4 regions of the Ectopseudomonas khazarica genome follow, and region 1 is predicted to be linked to each of the others. Evidence: riboswitches for the same ligand, from Rfam matches in the RefSeq annotation. Region 1 holds a riboswitch; each other region holds the start of a gene.
The links. A riboswitch is a leader RNA that binds a small molecule or an ion and turns the genes downstream of it on or off. The one in region 1 is predicted to bind cobalamin.

Region 1 (4,192 bases):
CCTGACCGCCGGCATGGCCTTCGAAGCGCTCAACCATGCCACCGACGTCGGCGCCAACATGCTGGTGATCCTCAACGACAACGACATGTCGATCTCCAAGAACGTCGGCGGCCTGTCCAACTACCTGGCCAAGATCATCTCCAGCCGCACCTACGCCAGCATGCGCGAAGGCAGCAAGAAGATGCTCTCGCGCCTGCCCGGTGCCTGGGAAATCGCGCGCAAGGTCGAGGAGCACGCCAAGGGCATGCTGGTGCCCGGCACCCTGTTCGAGGAGCTGGGCTGGAACTACGTCGGCCCCATCGACGGCCACGACCTGCCGACCCTGCTGGCCACCCTGCGCAACATGCGCGACCTGGACGGCCCGCAGTTCCTCCACGTGGTGACCAAGAAGGGCAAGGGCTTCGCGCCGGCCGAGGCCGACCCGATCGGCTATCACGCCATCACCAAGCTGGAGCCGGTGACGCCGCCGGCCGCAGCACTCTCCAGCCCGAAGCGGCCGAGCGGCCCGAAGTACTCCAACGTGTTCGGCCAGTGGCTGTGCGACATGGCCGAGGCCGATGAGCGCCTGGTCGGCATTACCCCGGCGATGAAGGAAGGCTCCGACCTGGTGGCCTTCAGCGAGCGTTTCCCCGAGCGCTACTTCGATGTCGCCATCGCCGAACAGCATGCCGTGACCCTGGCGGCCGGCATGGCCTGCGAGGGCGCCAAGCCGGTGGTGGCGATCTACTCCACCTTCCTCCAGCGCGCCTATGACCAGCTGATCCATGACGTGGCCGTGCAACACCTCGACGTGCTGTTCGCCATCGACCGCGCCGGCCTGGTCGGCGAAGACGGCCCGACCCATGCCGGTAGCTTCGACCTGTCGTACCTGCGCTGCATCCCCGGCATGCTGGTGATGACGCCGAGCGACGAGAACGAGATGCGCCGCATGCTCACCACCGGCCACCTGTTCGACGGCCCGGCAGCCGTGCGCTACCCGCGTGGCACCGGCCCCAACGCCCCGCTCGATGCGGGCCTCGAACCGCTGGAAATCGGCAAGGCCGTGGTCCGTCGCCAGGGCAAGCGCGTCGCCCTGCTGGCCTTCGGCGTGCAACTGGCCGAAGCCCTGCGGGTTGGCGAGACGCTGGACGCCAGCGTGGTCGACATGCGCTTCGTCAAACCGCTGGACGAAGCCCTGCTGCGTGAGCTGGCCGACAGCCATGAGCTGCTGGTGACCCTCGAGGAAAACGCCGTGATGGGCGGTGCCGGCAGCGCGGTCAGCGAATTCTTCGCCGCCGAGAACCGCCAGGTGTCGATGCTGCACCTCGGCCTGCCGGACTACTACGTCGAGCATGCCAAGCCCAGCCAGATGCTCGCCGAGTGCGGCCTGGACGATGCCGGCATCGAACGCGCGGTGCGCGAACGCCTGAACCTGCTCTGAGCATGAGCCCCGCTCATCGCCGCATGAGCCGGGCTTGCTTGTCATGCCGCTGCGCGCGCACTAAGGTGCGCGCACTTCATGTTCCGCCAGGGTGCGCTGCGCAAGCGGCGTCAGCAAGCCGTTGAAAAAACGCCAACGCAGGTAGTTTTCAACGGTCTGCTGAACGGGAAGTCGGTGCGCTCTCCATGAGCAATCCCGACGCTGCCCCCGCAACGGTAATCGACTGCAAGCATCACGCTTGTCCCTATCCAACCGCCACTGGGAGCCCCCGGGAAGGCGGATAGGGGTCGAGAGCCCGGAGACCGGCCAAGGCGGATCGACTGGTGTTGCGGAGGGCAGCACGGTCAAGCGCCGCCCACGCGCTGGCTGCTGTCCTCCTCGAAAGTCTGCCGACCTTGAGGAAATCATCATGAGAGCGTCTCGCCTGGCCCTGGCCATTGCCGTCCTGCCTGGCCTGTCACTGGCCAGCGAACCCTACGTGGCCGAGCCCCTGGTCATCACCTCGGGCCGCATGCCCGAACCACAAGCCCAGGCCACGGCGGCCAGCACCGTGTTCGAGCGAGCGGATATCGAGCGTTTGCAGGTCAGCAGCGTTGCAGAGCTGCTGCAGCGCGTTCCCGGTCTTAGCGTCGTCCGCACTGGCGGTACTGGCAGCCAGACGGGCGTGTTTCTGCGCGGCACCAGCACGGCACAAACGCTGGTGCTGGTCGATGGCCAACGCATCGCCGCGGCATCCAGTGGTACCAGCAGCCTGGAATTTCTCGCCCCCGAGCAGATCGAGCGTATCGAGGTCGTGCGTGGCGCCCGTTCGGCACTCTACGGCTCCGATGCCATCGGTGGGGTGATACAGATTTTCACGCGCAAGGGCGATGACCAGGGGCTCGCCCCTTACGTGCGCCTGGCAGCCGGCAGCGACAGTACCTACCAGCGCAGCCTTGGTCTTTCCGGTGGCGATGAGCGCACCCGCTTTCACCTGGGCGCTGCACTGGACGAGACGGCCGGTATCGACGCGACCCGCGACGGTTTCGGCGCCAATGGCGACGACGATGCCTACCGCAACCGCTCACTGAGCCTGAGTCTGTCGCACCGCTTCGATGACAGCCTGCAGATCGGTTTCAACCTGCTCGACCAGCGTGGCCAGGTGGAGTACGACGATGTCTTCAGCGGCTCGCTGCCGACTACCGACTACCTGCTCAGCAGTGCTTCCGGCTTCATCGACGCACAGCTCAGCGATAGCTGGAGCAGTCGCCTGGAGCTGGGCCACAGCGAAGACAAACGCGATAGCGGCAATGATCAACCGGGTGGTTCAGTCAGCCAGTTCAACACATACCGTGACGCCGCCAACTGGCTGAACACGCTGACACTCACCGAGAACCATCAGTTGCTGCTGGGCTTGGACTGGTACGAGGATCGAGCCCAGGGCACCACGGACTTCGTCGAGGATTCGCGCTGGAACCGCGCAGCCTTCATCCAGCATCGTTATAGCGGGGAAAACTTTTCCACCGAGATCGGCTTGCGCCATGACGACAACCAGCAGTTCGGCGACGAAAACACCTGGAATGCGGCACTGACTCTGCCGCTGGGCAACGCCCACGATCTGATTCTGTCGTATAGCGAAGGCTTCCGCGCGCCAACCTTCAATGACCTGTATTACCCGGACTTCTGCTTCGGCAGCATGTGTTTCCCCAGCGCTAACCCCGAGCTCACCCCGGAACGCTCCAGGAGCTACGAACTGCAATGGCGCAGCCGGTACAGCGACACAGGCTCGCTGCAGGCCTCCGTTTACCGAACCGAGATCGAAGATGCCATCGTTCTGGACGAGAACTTCATTCCGCAGAACGTCCAGACTGCCCGGATCAATGGTTTCGAGGCCGCAGTGCAGCAGGAACTGTTCGGCTGGCAAGGCAACCTGGCCCTGGCCCTGATCGACCCGCGCGATCGCGACAGCGGTCATACCCTGCAACGTCGCGCCAAACGCACGCTGACGCTGGATATCGACCGCCGCTTCGGTGACGTGTCGATTGGCGCTGGCTGGCGTGCGCTCAGTGGTCGTTACGACGATGCCGAGAACCAGATCAGGATGAGCGGCTACGGCCTGCTCAGCCTGCGCGCAGCCTGGCAGGCCACCCAGGAACTGGGGCTGAGCCTGAAGCTGGATAACCTGCTGGACCGGGACTACGCAGAAGCCACGTACAGCACGCCCAACGGGCGCTTCGGCTACAACAGTGCCGGACGCACCGCACTGTTCGCCGTAACCTGGACGCCGCAGATCTGATGTCGATGCACTGCTCGCGTAGGGTGGGTTAGCGGCGCCGAACGCCTATCTGGCAAGCGCCGATGAACGGGAGCGCCGCGTAACCCACCAGCGATGGAACGCATGGCAGCGGTGGTGGGTTAGCGCCACATCGAGCGCAACCCACGCCAGCAACATCCACAGGCGGCCAAGCCTGCCTGCGAAAGCACTGCACGTCCCGTGGCACTAACGCGCCCCGGCCATCCGCTCGCACAACTGCTCGATCGCCCCGAGCATCTGCAGACTGGGCCGTTCCAGGCCCTTGTCCGGCACCGTCCATACCTGGCCCTGGCGCACGGCATGCAGCTGCGGCCAGGCCTGCCAGGCGCTCAGTTCGGCATTGCTGCCGCCCAGGATGATGTCCGGATCGCGCGCCAGCACGGCCTCCACGCTGACCTGTGGCGCAGGCTGCGGCAGCTCGGCGAAGAGGTTCCGTGCGCCGCACACCTGCAGCGCATCGCCGATCAACTGTTCGCCAC
Region 2 (4,192 bases), 830 kb from region 1:
CTGTCGTCCTCGCAGGCGTTGCCCATGGCCATCAGCTGCGGATCGGGCTGATCGTCGCCCGGCACCATGATCACCTGCGCACCGAGCCCGGCCAGTTCGACCAGGCGTTCGATCCCGTAGCGCCAGTAGCTCACCCCGCCATGCACGGAAATCAGGATGACCTTCGCATGCTGCAGCACCTGCTCGACGTAGAAGTCCACCGATGCGTGGTTGCTCAACTGCGCCGGGCTGGCCAGGCGCAGGCTGGGGTAATCGTCCGGCAACTGCCGGGCGGCCTCGGCGAGCAGAGACAGGTGCGAGTCGCCGGTGCAGAGAATCACCAGCTCGGCCGGCGTCTGGCCAAGGTCGGCAATGCTGTCGGCCGGCAGCTGGGCGCCGGGCTGGGTGCGTAATAAATGCATGGTCGATCCGTGGGAGGGGTTTTCAGCCGCGACGATCAGCGAGCCAGGTCGTGGCTGAAGCCCCTCCCATGCTCACTCAGGCCAGCGCCGCTTGCAGCTCGGCCTGAATGGCCGCACGGTCGAGCTGCTGGCCGATCACCACCAGACGGCTGATGCGCGGCTCGTCGGCTTGCCAGGCACGGTCGAAGTGACGGTCGAAGCGCTGACCCACGCCCTGTACCAGCAGACGCATCGGTTTGCCGGGGATGGCGGCGAAGCCTTTCACCCGCAGGATGCCGTGCTTGACCACCGCCGCCTTCAGCGCAGCCAGCAGGCGCGACTCCTCGGCTTCCGGTAGTTCCACGTGGAACGAGTCGAATTCTTCATGATCGTGATCCTCGTCTTCATCGTCATGATGGGTGCGACGATTCTCGATATGCAGCTCGGTTTCGCTGTTCAGTCCCAGCAGCACATCCATCGGCAGATCGCCGCCATGCGCTTCGATCACCTTCACCGCCGGCGGCAGCTCCTCGGCGACTTCCGCGCGTACCGCCGCCAGCGCTTCGGCATCGAGCAGATCGGCCTTGTTGAGGATCACCAGGTCGGCACTGGCCAGCTGATCGGCGAACAGCTCATGCAGCGGCGACTCATGGTCGAGGTTGGGATCCAGCTTGCGCTGCGCGTCGACCTGCTCGGGGAAGGCGGCGAAGGTGCCTACGCTCACCGCCGGGCTGTCGACCACGGTGATCACCGCGTCGACGGTGCAGGCGTTGCGGATTTCCGGCCAGTTGAAGGCCTGTACCAGCGGTTTGGGCAGGGCCAGGCCACTGGTCTCGATGAGGATATGGTCGAGGTCGCCACGGCGCGCCACCAGCTCGCGCATCACCGGGAAGAACTCTTCCTGCACGGTGCAGCACAGGCAGCCGTTGGCCAGCTCGAACACGCGGCCGCTGGCCTCTTCCTCGCTGCAGCCGATGGAGCACTGCTTGAGGATCTCGCCGTCGATCCCCAGCTCGCCGAACTCATTGACGATCACCGCGATGCGACGGCCGCCGGCATTGGCCAGCAGGTGGCGCAGCAGGGTGGTTTTACCGGCACCGAGAAAACCGGTGACGATGGTGACAGGCAGTTTGGCGAGGGTTTGCATGAAAGGCCCCGTGGCGACGATGAATTCGGCGGACGGGTACGGGCAGACAGGCACGCGCGAGCATGCAGGCCGCATCGGATCACCCCGTCCGAACAGTTGGCTGACGAAACGAGGCAGGTCTCCTGGCTCACGGTCTGCACAGGGTGCGCCCTTCACCTTCCCGCCCTGGGCAGTGGTGTATCGAAGGGTTTGAGACCGTTCACAGTTGCGGGGGCAGCCAGGGCATCGACCCTGTTCCCTCTTAGCTTCACGACAACCGCGCCGTGAAGAACCTCGAATGCGCGAAGGCTACGCAGGCCACGGCGGCCGGTCAATCACGGTTGACCGCCGGCAGGTGCCATGATGAGCTACGCCCCCGTCCAAGCCGAATGCCGCTCATGCTGCCGACCCCCTCCGCACGCCATCCAGCCTCGCCGATGCAGGTCGTTGCCGGGCTGGGCTGCAGAAGTGGCTGCGCCATGCAGGAGCTGCTCGACCTGCTCGTCGACAGCCTGGCGCAGCATGAGCTGACGCTGGGCAACCTGGCAGGACTGGCCAGCAGCGCCCACAAGCGCAACGAGGCGGGCCTGCAGCAACTGGCCGAGCATCTGCAGCTGGAGTTGCACCTGTTCACGGCCGCAGAGCTCTCGCCCTACCAGCCACCAGCACCCGGCAACCCCCGTGTCCAAGCAGCCACTGGCGCTGCTGCCGTGGCCGAGCCCTGTGCGCTCGCGCTGGCCAGACGCATGGGCAAGAGCACGGCGCACCTGCTTGGCGAAAAACGCAAAACCGCCAGGGCAACCTGCGCCCTGGCAGCATTCACGAGAGAGTCCGCATGACCGTCTATTTCATCGGGGCCGGCCCCGGCGACCCCGAGCTCATCACCGTCAAGGGCCAACGGCTTATCCACAGCTGCCCGGTGATCCTCTACGCCGGCTCGCTGGTGCCCGAAGCCGTGCTGCAGGGCCATCGCGCCGAGCAGGTGGTCAACACCGCCGAGCTGCATCTCGGGGAAATCGTCGAGCTGCTACGCCTGGCCCATGAACGCGGCCAGGACGTGGCTCGCGTGCATTCCGGCGACCCTTCGCTGTACGGCGCCATCGGCGAACAGATCCGCGAATTACGCCGCCTGGGCATTCCCTTCGAGATCGTTCCCGGCGTCACCGCCGCCGCCGCCTGCGCGGCGTTGCTGGAAAGCGAGCTGACCCTGCCGGGCATCGCCCAGACGGTGATCCTCACCCGCTACGGCACCACCTCGCCGATGCCCGAAGGTGAACAGTTGCACGATCTCGCCCGGCATCGGGCGACCCTGGCCATCCACCTCGGCGTGCGCCAGCTACCCGCCATCGTCGGCGAACTGCTGCCGCACTATGGCGCCGACTGCCCCGTCGCGGTTATCCACAGAGCGACCTGGCCGGACCAGGACTGGGTGCAAGGAACGCTCAGCGACATAGAGGAGAAGGTCGCAGCCAAGGACTTCCGCCGCACGGCGCTGATCCTCGTCGGCCGCGTGCTCGACCCGGGCGCCTTCGCCGAGTCGGCGCTGTATGACGCCGCGCACCGTCATCTCTATCGCCCGAGCAGCGACTGAGCCGAGCTGCGCTGGCGATAAACTGCACAAAGCGCTGAGAGTACCGTAAACAGAGGCCTGCAGAACCTTATCAACAGGTTAGAAAAGAACTTATCCCAACTCTTTGTGGATAGCCCTGAAACAAGGCTCAGTTTTTGTACAACTGCCTGAAACGCCCTGAGCACAAGGACTTCAGCCAGGTATCACGAGGATATCCACAGGATGATCCACGCCAACTGTTAGCAACCGCTCAAAGCTGTACTTCCAACCGCTTGATACCCACCGCCCGCAACTCGACCACCAGCTCGTCGAGGCTGGCAAAGCTCTCGACCTGTTCGGCCGCATCCACCAGGAAGAAGCTGCGCCCGGCGTCTTTCTTGAAGAAGACGATCCACTCGGCGGTATTGGCCGGGTTCGCCATGATCTGGGTGTCGAACATGACCCCTTCAGCCGTTCTGCGTTTTACATCCGCACGTTTCATCGTTTCTCCCGTTTCAACCTGACTGCAATGTCCTGCCATCGCACCTGCCATGCGAACAGCCCCCACAGTTTAAAGGATGGCGCCCCCTGTTGAAGAAACTGACGAAACGTGGCTATATGATTTATATACGAATCATATAGCCAGGAGGTTCCATGGGTATCGTCAACATCGATGACGAACTGCACGACCAGATTCGCCGGGCGAGCAGCGTGTCGCATCGCTCCATCAATGCTCAGGCCGGGTTCTGGATTCGCATCGGCATGCTCTGCGAAATGAACCCGACGCTGAGTTTCAACGACGTGATGGCGGCCGAGATGCGCGCAGCCGGCATTACCGTGCAGCCGAGCCTGGCAGCGACCTCATGACCAAGACCGCGCAGGAGATAGCGCTGATGGCCGAGTCCGGCAGGTTGCTGGCGTCGGTGTTCGGCTATCTCGATCGTCTGGATCTGCTCGGCCTGTCGACGCTGCAGGTCAACGACCTTGTGGAAAAGTACATCGTCGACACGCTCGAGGCGCGCCCGGCGAGCAAGGGCCAGTATGGATTCGCCTATGCCATGAACACCTCGCGCAACGAGGTGGTGTGCCATGGCGTGCCCAGCGCCAGCGACATACTGCGCGATGGCGATCTGGTGA
Region 3 (4,192 bases), 800 kb from region 1:
TCCGGGGGAGAAGCGCAGGTCCTCGACCACGTCGACCATGCCGCAGGCGTGGATCACCCGCACGGCGAGTTTCTCCAGGTCGGCGGGAATGCCGGACAGGTTGGCCTCGGCGCGAATGGTGGCGAAGGAGCGGCGGTAGATTTCCTGGCCGTCGCGGATGTAATCAAGCATCAGGGAGTCCTGCGGGAAGGTGGCGGGCGAACCAGGCGCCGGCCTCGTCGATGGTCATGGACGGCACCAGCAGGCGACCGAAGCCGGTCACCTCGGGGGTGCGTTGATAGAGCTGGTAGTGATCGGGCGTGCTGGCCAGCAGGGTGTAGGGCTGTACCCGCGCGCTGGCGCAACTGCGCGGGCAGGCGCTGAGGTGAGTCTGCGGGCGGGCGCCGTTGGCGCGCAGCAGCTCGGCCAGGTGCAGCGCGTGGTGCTTGCTGTCGGCCAGGCCACGGGCGCAGGCGGCCGATCCGGTGCAGGCGACCAGCCCGAGCAGTGGGTCGCCGGCCTCGTGCAGCAGGCCGAGTTCGCCCAGTGCGTTGCTCAGGGTTGCGGCCTCAGCCTGCGGCACGTTGCCCAGCAGCAGGCCCTGCCAGGGGGTCAGGCGCAGTTCACCGCCGGCATACCGCTCGCTCAGCTCGGCGAGGGCCAGCAGCTGTTCGGCGTGCAGGCGACCCAGCTGGGCCCCGGCGACGACCATGCACAGGCCGGCCCGGGCCTGTGGATAAATCCCTGCGGGCGCCCGCTCGACGCCTGCGGGCGTCTGCCAGTCGGCTGTTGGCGGCTGCAGGGGGAAGTCCAGGCGTGCCTGCAGGCGCTGCAGCAGTTCGCTGGCCGGGAGCTGCGCCAGCAGCTGGCGCATGCGTGATTGTTCGGGCGTGGCCAGTTCGAGGAACAGCAGCAGCAGCTGGTGCACCAGCTCGACCGCCTGCGCGGCTTCGATGCGCGCCAGCGGCGCGTCGCTGGGGCAGCCGGCCAGGCCCAGCAACAGGTGGCGTTCATCTGCGGCGGCCAGCCACAGGTCGTGCGGGTGTTCGCGCATCGCCAGGGCTTCGCCGCCATCCAGCTGCAGGGCGAACTTGGCTGACAGGGCATGCAGCGCCGGGGTGTCCTGCAGCAGATCGAGGAGTTGCCCGGCGAGCGGGCGAACGTCCATCCGTGCCTGCGGGTCGAGGCCAGCGGCAGGGCTGAGCAGGAGGTTGCGTACGTCGTCGGCGGCGGCCACGCGCGGACCGAGACCGGCAGCGAGCAGTGCGCCGATCAACGCGCTCTCCTGGCCGGGCAGCACGCCGCGAATCTGCAGGTTGCTGCGGTTGGTCAGCTCCAGGGTACCGCTGGCGTAGCGCCGGGCAGCCTCTCCGATCGCACGCGCCTGGGCACTGTGCAGCACGCCGCCAGGCAGCTTGACGCGGCAGATGCCGCCGTCCAGTGCGGGCACGATGCGCAGCAGGCCCGGACAGGCAGAAGCCCGAGGGGTTGGCAGTTCGGCGGTGAGGGGACAGTCGCGCACAGGGTTCACCAGCAACAACGACGCGGCGACCGGACCAGCGAAACCCGTCGAGAGGGTTTCATGGCATCGGTACACCCCGCCCGATGTTGGCACTCGCGACCAGCGTTCGTCGGCAGGTCTCCTGGCTGACAGGTCTTCATCCGCTACGGCCTTCCCGGTTGCCCAGTGGCGCATGTGCAGCGGACTCGCTGTTTACAGTTGCGGGGGCAGCTCGGTGGCGATGGTTGATCGCTCCGGATTCCCTCTTCGAGGCTGTCGACGATCCACTGCAGCAACGCCAGGCTCGGAAAGCCACCGGCGGCTGACGCATGCAGATCGTGAACAGACTCTTGGGCCCGTTTACAAGGGGCACCGACGAAGGCGCTATTATGCCCGCTTTGCGCGGCGTCGCGACACGCGCCCTGTCGGCTACTTGCGAGGAAGGTGGATGAAACCCTGGTTGACCCTGGTGGGTATCGGCGAAGACGGCTACCCCGGCCTGGGCAAGGCTGCGCGGCGGGCCCTGCTGGCGGCCACGCGTATCGTCGGTGCGCCGCGCCAGCTGGCGTTGCTGCCGCCGTGCATCGCTGGCGAGCGGGAACACTGGCCGAGCCCCTTCGACCTGCAGCCGTTGCTGGCGCGGCGCGGCGAGGCGGTATGCGTGCTGGCCAGCGGCGATCCGATGTTCTACGGCGTCGGGGCCAGCCTGACGCGGCAATTGGCGGCCGATGAGCTGCAGGTGTTGCCGGCTCCGTCATCGGTGTCGCTGGCGGCGGCGCGCCTGGGCTGGCCGCTGCAGGAGGTGGACGTGGTCTCGCTGGTCGGCCGGCCGCTGGCCACGCTCAATGCCCGCCTGTTTCCCGGTGTGCGCCTGCTGCTGTTGAGCGCCGACGGCGACACGCCTGCCCAGGTTGCCGCAGCGCTGTGCGCGCGCGGTTTCGCTGCCAGTCGCCTGACCCTGCTGGAGCACCTCGGCGGGCCCGAGGAGCGCCGTATCGATGGCCTGGCCGCGCAGTGGAGCCTGCCGCGCGCGGCCGATCTCAACCTGCTCGCCGTGGAGTGCCTGGCGGACGCCGGGACCCAGGTGCTGCCGCCGACCTGCGGCCTGCCTGACGATGCCTATCGGCATGACGGCCAGCTGACCAAGCGCGACGTGCGCGCCGTGACCCTGGCGCGCCTGGCGCCGCTGCCCGGCGAGCTGCTGTGGGACGTGGGCGCCGGCTGCGGCTCCATTGGCATCGAGTGGATGCGCGCCCATCCCGCCTGCCGCGCCATCGCCATCGAGGCCAACGAGGGCCGTCAGGCGCATATCCGGCACAACCGCGACGCCCTTGGTGTGCCCGCTCTGCAGCTGGTGGCCGGGCATGCGCCGGAGGCCCTGGACGGATTGCCGGCAGCGGATGCCATCTTCATCGGCGGCGGCGTCACCGTGCCGGGGCTGCTGGAACAGTGCTGGGCCGCGCTCAAACCGGGCGGGCGGCTGCTGGCCAACGCGGTGACGATCCAGAGCGAGGCGGCGCTGGTGGCCTTTCGCGAACGGCAGGGCGGCGAGCTGCTGCGCCTGACGGTGGCGCAGGCGCAACCGCTGGGCGGGTTCGATACCTGGCGGGCGGCGTTGCCGATCACCCTGCTGGCGGTACGCAAGCCGTGAGGCCGCGCATCCTGCTGCTGGGCGGCACCAGCGAGGCGCTGCGCCTGGCTCGTCAGCTGGGCCCCGAAACGCTGTACAGCCTGGCCGGCCTGGGCCGGGTACCGGACGACCTGCCCTGTCGCGTGCGGGTGGGCGGCTTCGGTGGTGCCGACGGGCTGGCCGCGTTCATCGCCGCCGAAGGCATCGAACTGCTGCTGGACCTGACCCATCCCTACGCCGCGCAGATCAGCGCCAACGCGGCACGGGCCGCCGTGCTCAGCGGTGTGCCCTGCTGGGCGCTGCGGCGCCCCGGTTGGCAACCTGCGGCCGGCGACGACTGGCGCGAAGTGGAGGGCTGGGACGGGCTCAGCCATGCCCTGGCACCCTTCCAGCGGCCATTCTTCACCTCCGGGCGCGAGCCGCTGGCGCATCTGCATGAGATTCCTGCGCACCAGCACTGGACGGTGCGTTGCCTGCAGAGCGAGCCGGCGCCGCCCCGCGCGGAGATCATCGGGGCTCGCGGGCCTTTCTCGCTGGACGAGGAGCGTGCCCTGTTCGCCCGTATCCGCTGCGACGTGCTGGTGAGCAAGAACAGCGGCAGCCAGGCGACCGAGCCGAAACTGCAGGTGGCGCGCGAGCTGGGTCTGCCGGTGCTGCTGTTGCGCCGGCCCGAGCCGGCGCCGGCAACGCGCAGTTTCTGCGACCTGCAGACGCTGCTCGAGGCGTTGCCGCGCTAGGTCGCCTTCACCAACAGGCCGTCACTCAGCCACTGGTGCAGCCAGCGTGCGGCCTGCACAGGGGCCTGCTCCCCCAGTTCCTGCAGGCTGTCGCACAGCTCGGCGAAGTTCAGCCCCTCACAGGCCATGGCCTGCAAGGCCTGCGCTTGCGCGGGGTCGAGGCTGCGATAGCGGGTGACCAGTTGCTCACGCCAGATCAGGCACGTCTCGGCGTGCTCCAGGGCATGACTGCCCGGGAATGCCTGCTCGTGCTTGAGGGCACGCCACAGCTCCAGGCTGTTGTGCTGCAGGGTCAGCCATTGCACGCTCGGTTGCAGCGCCACGCGCAGCAGCGGCCAGTCCTGT
Region 4 (4,192 bases), 800 kb from region 1:
CAGCTCCAGGCTGGCCTCGAGGCCGTCGGCAGACTGCTGGCCGACCTGCTCGGTGGGCGAGCTGGGGGTCTCGCGGCTGAGCAGCTTCTTCTTGACGATATGGTAGGCGGCCAGCGTCCACTCGCCCTGACCGTTCCAGAACGCCTGCTTGAGGCCGACCTCGGTCTGCCTGGCCCGGCTCAGGTCGAACTGTTGCTGGCTGGGGCTGAGCGTGAGCAGGTTGTTCACCCCTTCGGTGCTGGTGGCATGCTGGCCGTACAGCGACAGCTCCGGGGTCAGGGCGAACACCAGGCCGGCGCGCCAGTTGCCGCCGCTCAGGCTGCGGTCGACGCGGCTGTCGCCGAGCAGGTCGTCGCGCTGGATATGCACCTGGTCGCGGCGCACGCCGGTCACCAGCGACAGGCGCTCGCTCAGTTGCGTGCGGTTCTCGGCGAACAGCGAGAACTGCCGGGCCAGGTTGCGTTCGCGCGGGCCGTAGCCCTGCGGATCGTCGCTCTGGTAGCGGCCACCGCCAGAACCCGCCAGCGGCACGCTGTCGCTGAAGCTGCTGGCAAAGTCATGCTGACGGGCGAAGTGGATGCGGTTGTAGTCCACGCCCACCACGGTGCGACTGTCGAGACCGAACAGTGAGTGGTCCAGGGTGAAGCTCTGACGGTCGCCGACCTGTTCCTGGGTGTGCTTGATCTCGTAGAAGTCACTGCGCAGCACCAGGTCGCCGGGCTGCCAGCGGTAGGACTCGGCATTGCGCCAGTAGCGCTGGGTCTTGATGTAGTAGAGCTGGTTGCTCGCCGTCAGCGCATCGTTGATGCGCCAGTCGGTCACCAGGCGGGTGATCTGGTCGTTGTAGCGGACCTCGGCGTCGCCGACGTTGTAGTTGTGCTCGCGCAGGCTCTCGCGGTAATGGCCGTTGACCAGCGGGGTGCCGAAGTAGCGCTCGGGGTCCTGGTCGCCATGGTCGTGGGACAGGGTGAAGCTCAGCTCGTCACTCGCCTCCCAGCGCAGCGCGGCGCTGAACGCCAGGCTCTTCGAGTCGCCCCGGTCCACCCAGCCGTTGCTGGCCTGCTGATTGACGTTGAAGCGATAGCTCAGCGCGTCGCTCAGCGAGCCACCGCTGTCCAGCGCCATCTGCCGCCGGTCGTCGCTGCCGTAACCCAGGCGCAGCTGATTGTGGATCGGACCGGCGAAGGGTTTCTTCGGCACCACGTTGATCACCGCGCCGGTGGCGCCCTCGCCGTACAGCACCGAAGCCGGGCCGCGCAGCACATCGATACGCTGCACGGACCAGGTGTCCACCGGGAAGGTCACGGTGCCGGCTCCGACGTACTGGCGCGTGCCGTCGTACAGCTGCATGGTCGCGGAATGGCCGGTGAAGCCACGCGCCGACAGCGCGGTACCGCCGTTACCCGGCGTGCCGATGCTGCTGATGCCCGGCGTGCGGGTCACCGCATCCTGCACGCTGCGGTTGTTGCGCCCGCGCACCTCGGCGCCGCTCAGGCTGGTGGTGCTGGCCGGCGTCTGCAGAGCCGACAGCTCGAGCCGCGAACCGGCGCTGGTGGGCGTATTCAGGTCGGTTTCGCCCTCCTCGGCGGCCTTGGCCTGGATGGTCAGCCCGGGCAGGTCGACGGGGTCTTCGCTGGCCACGGCCAGGCCGGCAAACGCCAGGGCGAGTGGCACGGAGCAATACAACAGGGAGTGAGACACGGCAGAACGTCCAGGATTGCGCAGGGAAACCGGCCCGGCAGGGACCCGCGCCACCGGCTCGACAGCAGGTGTCGACGCGGATGAAGCAGACCCGAAAGGCATAATGTTATTGTTATAACATAACAATATGCTGTTTCGCAGCCGCTCGCCCGGGCCAGCCGGCCGGCGCAGGAAGTCCTGAGAAAAAAGGTCGTTGAAGCGGAAATGGCGCGCCATGAGTGTTCCATCGCAAAGGAAAAGGCACGGCAATCCGATGGAAATGCGCAACAGCAGACAGGGGCACGAACGCGCCCTACTGGAGTCAACGCCCGCCCACCGCGGGTTGCCAGACAGAGTGACTCCAGGCCGGTCTCCGGGCTTGCGAGGGGCATGAACGCATCGCCTTCCCATGCGCGTGGCGCACAGTGGCGTTTCGATGCGGTCGCTCGCTTACCGTTGCGGGGGCAGCGTCGGACTTCAACCGACTTCCCGTTTCACCTCACGCGCGGCGGCGTGAGACACCTGAAGCGGGGCGGATATGACCATCGCCGCCGCCTCGCGTCAAGGCAACTCGGCCATTGAGCCTGCGCGCAGCGCGCCGAGCCGCTAGACTGCCCCACCCTTTTCCCGGAGACGGCCATGACTCGAATCGCTTACGCCCGCGTCCTGTTCAGCGGGCCGGGTCTGTCCCGTGGCGCACTGGCCCAGAGCCTGCGCCAACGTGCCGAAGCCCTGCTCGGCGAGGCCCATCTGCACGACAGCGAGCAGGACCCCGAAGCCTTCTGGCAGGCCGTGGCGGATGCACCACGGCCGCTGCTGGTGGTCGACCTGGAACCCCGCGCCGATGCCATGCACCGTGACTGGCTGCGCCAGCGCATCGCCGAGCGCGGCAACGGCGAAGCCGTCTTCGTGGTGTGCAGCGCCCTCGAGGACGCCTGGCTGGACGGCCTGGCCGCACTGCTCGAACAGACCGGCCGCCACCTGCCCTGCCAGGACGTGCCGGCCCTGCCCGAGCAGCACCCCTGGTCGCAGATTCCGCCGCACAGCCAGCGCCTGCTGCTGTGCAACGGTCCGCGCTGCACGCGCAAGGGCGCCCTCGGCCTGTGGAAAACCCTGCGCCAGCGCCTCAAGGCCGCCGGCCGCCTGGAATGTCCCGGCGGTGTGCACATCACCCGCAGCCAGTGCCAGTTCCCCTGTGACCTGGGCCCGACGGCGAGCCTTTATCCACAGGGCGAGTGGTACGGCGTCAACGACGAGGCAGCGGTCATCCGCCTGGTGGACGAGCGCCTGGTCGCGGGGCGGGCCGTGCCGGAGCTGCGTATCGACCAGCCTGACGACAGTGCGCAGGAGCACTGAGCAGAAAGTTTTTTCCACCCCTGTAACGCCAGCGGCAGGTCCGACTCTAGTGAGTTGCCGGGCCTGAACGACGATGCTTCAGCCGGCCTCTCCAATTTCCAGAGGATAAGCGCATGACTATCAAGACCACCGCCGCTGGCGCCGCCATTGCCTTCGCCGCCGCCTCGCTGTTCGCCGGCATGACCGCCAGCGTCGCCTCGGCCGAGGAAGCGACCGTACACTGCTACGGCGTGACCTCCTGCAAAGGCCAGAACGACTGCAAGACCGCCGAGAACGCCTGCAAGGGCCAGGCAGTCTGCAAGGGCCACGGCTTCAAGGTGATGACCAAGGCAGAGTGCTCCGCTGCCGGCGGCACCGTAGGCGCCTAAGAGCCACGAGGGGCGGCCGGCCGGTCGCCCCGTTTTCACCTGCGGAGGCGGCGATGAAAGCAACGACGATGCTCGGCCACGGCCTGGGCCTGCGCAGCGAGTACTACCAGGAAATCCTCGAACGGCGGCCCGCGGTCGACTGGTTCGAGATCATCTCCGAGAATTACATGGTCGATGGCGGCAAGGCGCTGTACTACCTCGACGCCATCGCCGAACACTACCCGCTGGTCATGCACGGCGTATCGCTGTCGATCGGCGGGCCGCACGCGCTGGACCGCGACTACCTGCAGCGCCTGGCGCAACTGGCCAGGCGCGTGCGCCCGGCGTGGATCTCCGACCACCTGTGCTGGAGCCGGGGCAATGCCCACCAGCTGCATGACCTACTGCCGCTGCCCTACACCGAGGAAAGCCTGCAGCACGTCGCCGCACGCGTGCGCCAGGTGCAGGACGTGCTGGAGCGGCCGCTGGTCCTGGAGAACGTCTCCAGCTACCTGCGCTGCGCCGATGACCAGATGAGCGAATGGCAGTTTCTCTCGGCCCTGTGCGAACTCAGCGGCTGCGAGCTGCTGCTGGATATCAACAACGTCTACGTCAGCGCGCGCAACCATGGTTTCGAGCCGTGGGACTTCATCAGCGCACTGCCGACCGAGCGCATCCGCCAGTTCCACCTGGCCGGTCACCACGACTACGGCGACTACCTGATCGATACCCACGACCACCCGGTGTGCGACCCGGTCTGGCAGCTGTACCGGCGTACCCTGGCGCACCTGGGCCCGGTTTCCACCCTG

Region 2: it holds a riboswitch for cobalamin, as region 1 does, so the genes downstream of both, cobW (cobalamin biosynthesis protein CobW) here and JLK41_RS21325 (TonB-dependent receptor domain-containing protein) in region 1, are expected to answer to the same signal.
Region 3: it holds a riboswitch for cobalamin, as region 1 does, so the genes downstream of both, cobG (precorrin-3B synthase) here and JLK41_RS21325 (TonB-dependent receptor domain-containing protein) in region 1, are expected to answer to the same signal.
Region 4: it holds a riboswitch for cobalamin, as region 1 does, so the genes downstream of both, JLK41_RS25035 (TonB-dependent receptor) here and JLK41_RS21325 (TonB-dependent receptor domain-containing protein) in region 1, are expected to answer to the same signal.

What each region holds. Positions count from the first base shown of each region.
Region 1 is NZ_CP068551.1:4,529,431-4,533,622, forward strand. Features, by position in the region: gene dxs (1-deoxy-D-xylulose-5-phosphate synthase) at 1-1,420, shown strand, start outside; cobalamin riboswitch at 1,543-1,745, shown strand; gene JLK41_RS21325 (TonB-dependent receptor domain-containing protein) at 1,830-3,695, shown strand; gene JLK41_RS21330 (cobalamin-binding protein) at 3,900-4,192, opposite strand, start outside.
Region 2 is NZ_CP068551.1:5,356,300-5,360,491, forward strand. Features, by position in the region: gene cobN (cobaltochelatase subunit CobN) at 1-401, opposite strand, end outside; gene cobW (cobalamin biosynthesis protein CobW) at 478-1,527, opposite strand; cobalamin riboswitch at 1,623-1,818, opposite strand; gene JLK41_RS25175 (cobalamin biosynthesis protein) at 1,905-2,345, shown strand; gene cobM (precorrin-4 C(11)-methyltransferase) at 2,342-3,097, shown strand; gene JLK41_RS25185 (hypothetical protein) at 3,327-3,557, opposite strand; gene JLK41_RS25190 (ParD-like family protein) at 3,710-3,922, shown strand; gene map (type I methionyl aminopeptidase) at 3,919-4,192, shown strand, end outside.
Region 3 is NZ_CP068551.1:5,330,357-5,334,548, reverse strand. Features, by position in the region: gene JLK41_RS25075 (precorrin-8X methylmutase) at 1-171, opposite strand, end outside; gene cobG (precorrin-3B synthase) at 164-1,501, opposite strand; cobalamin riboswitch at 1,596-1,776, opposite strand; gene cbiE (precorrin-6y C5,15-methyltransferase (decarboxylating) subunit CbiE) at 1,929-3,131, shown strand; gene JLK41_RS25060 (cobalt-precorrin-6A reductase) at 3,128-3,847, shown strand; gene JLK41_RS25055 (HvfC/BufC N-terminal domain-containing protein) at 3,844-4,192, opposite strand, start outside.
Region 4 is NZ_CP068551.1:5,325,633-5,329,824, forward strand. Features, by position in the region: gene JLK41_RS25035 (TonB-dependent receptor) at 1-1,701, opposite strand, end outside; cobalamin riboswitch at 2,028-2,221, opposite strand; gene JLK41_RS25040 ((2Fe-2S) ferredoxin domain-containing protein) at 2,320-3,036, shown strand; gene bufA2 (BufA2 family periplasmic bufferin-type metallophore) at 3,150-3,404, shown strand; gene bufB (MNIO family bufferin maturase) at 3,458-4,192, shown strand, end outside.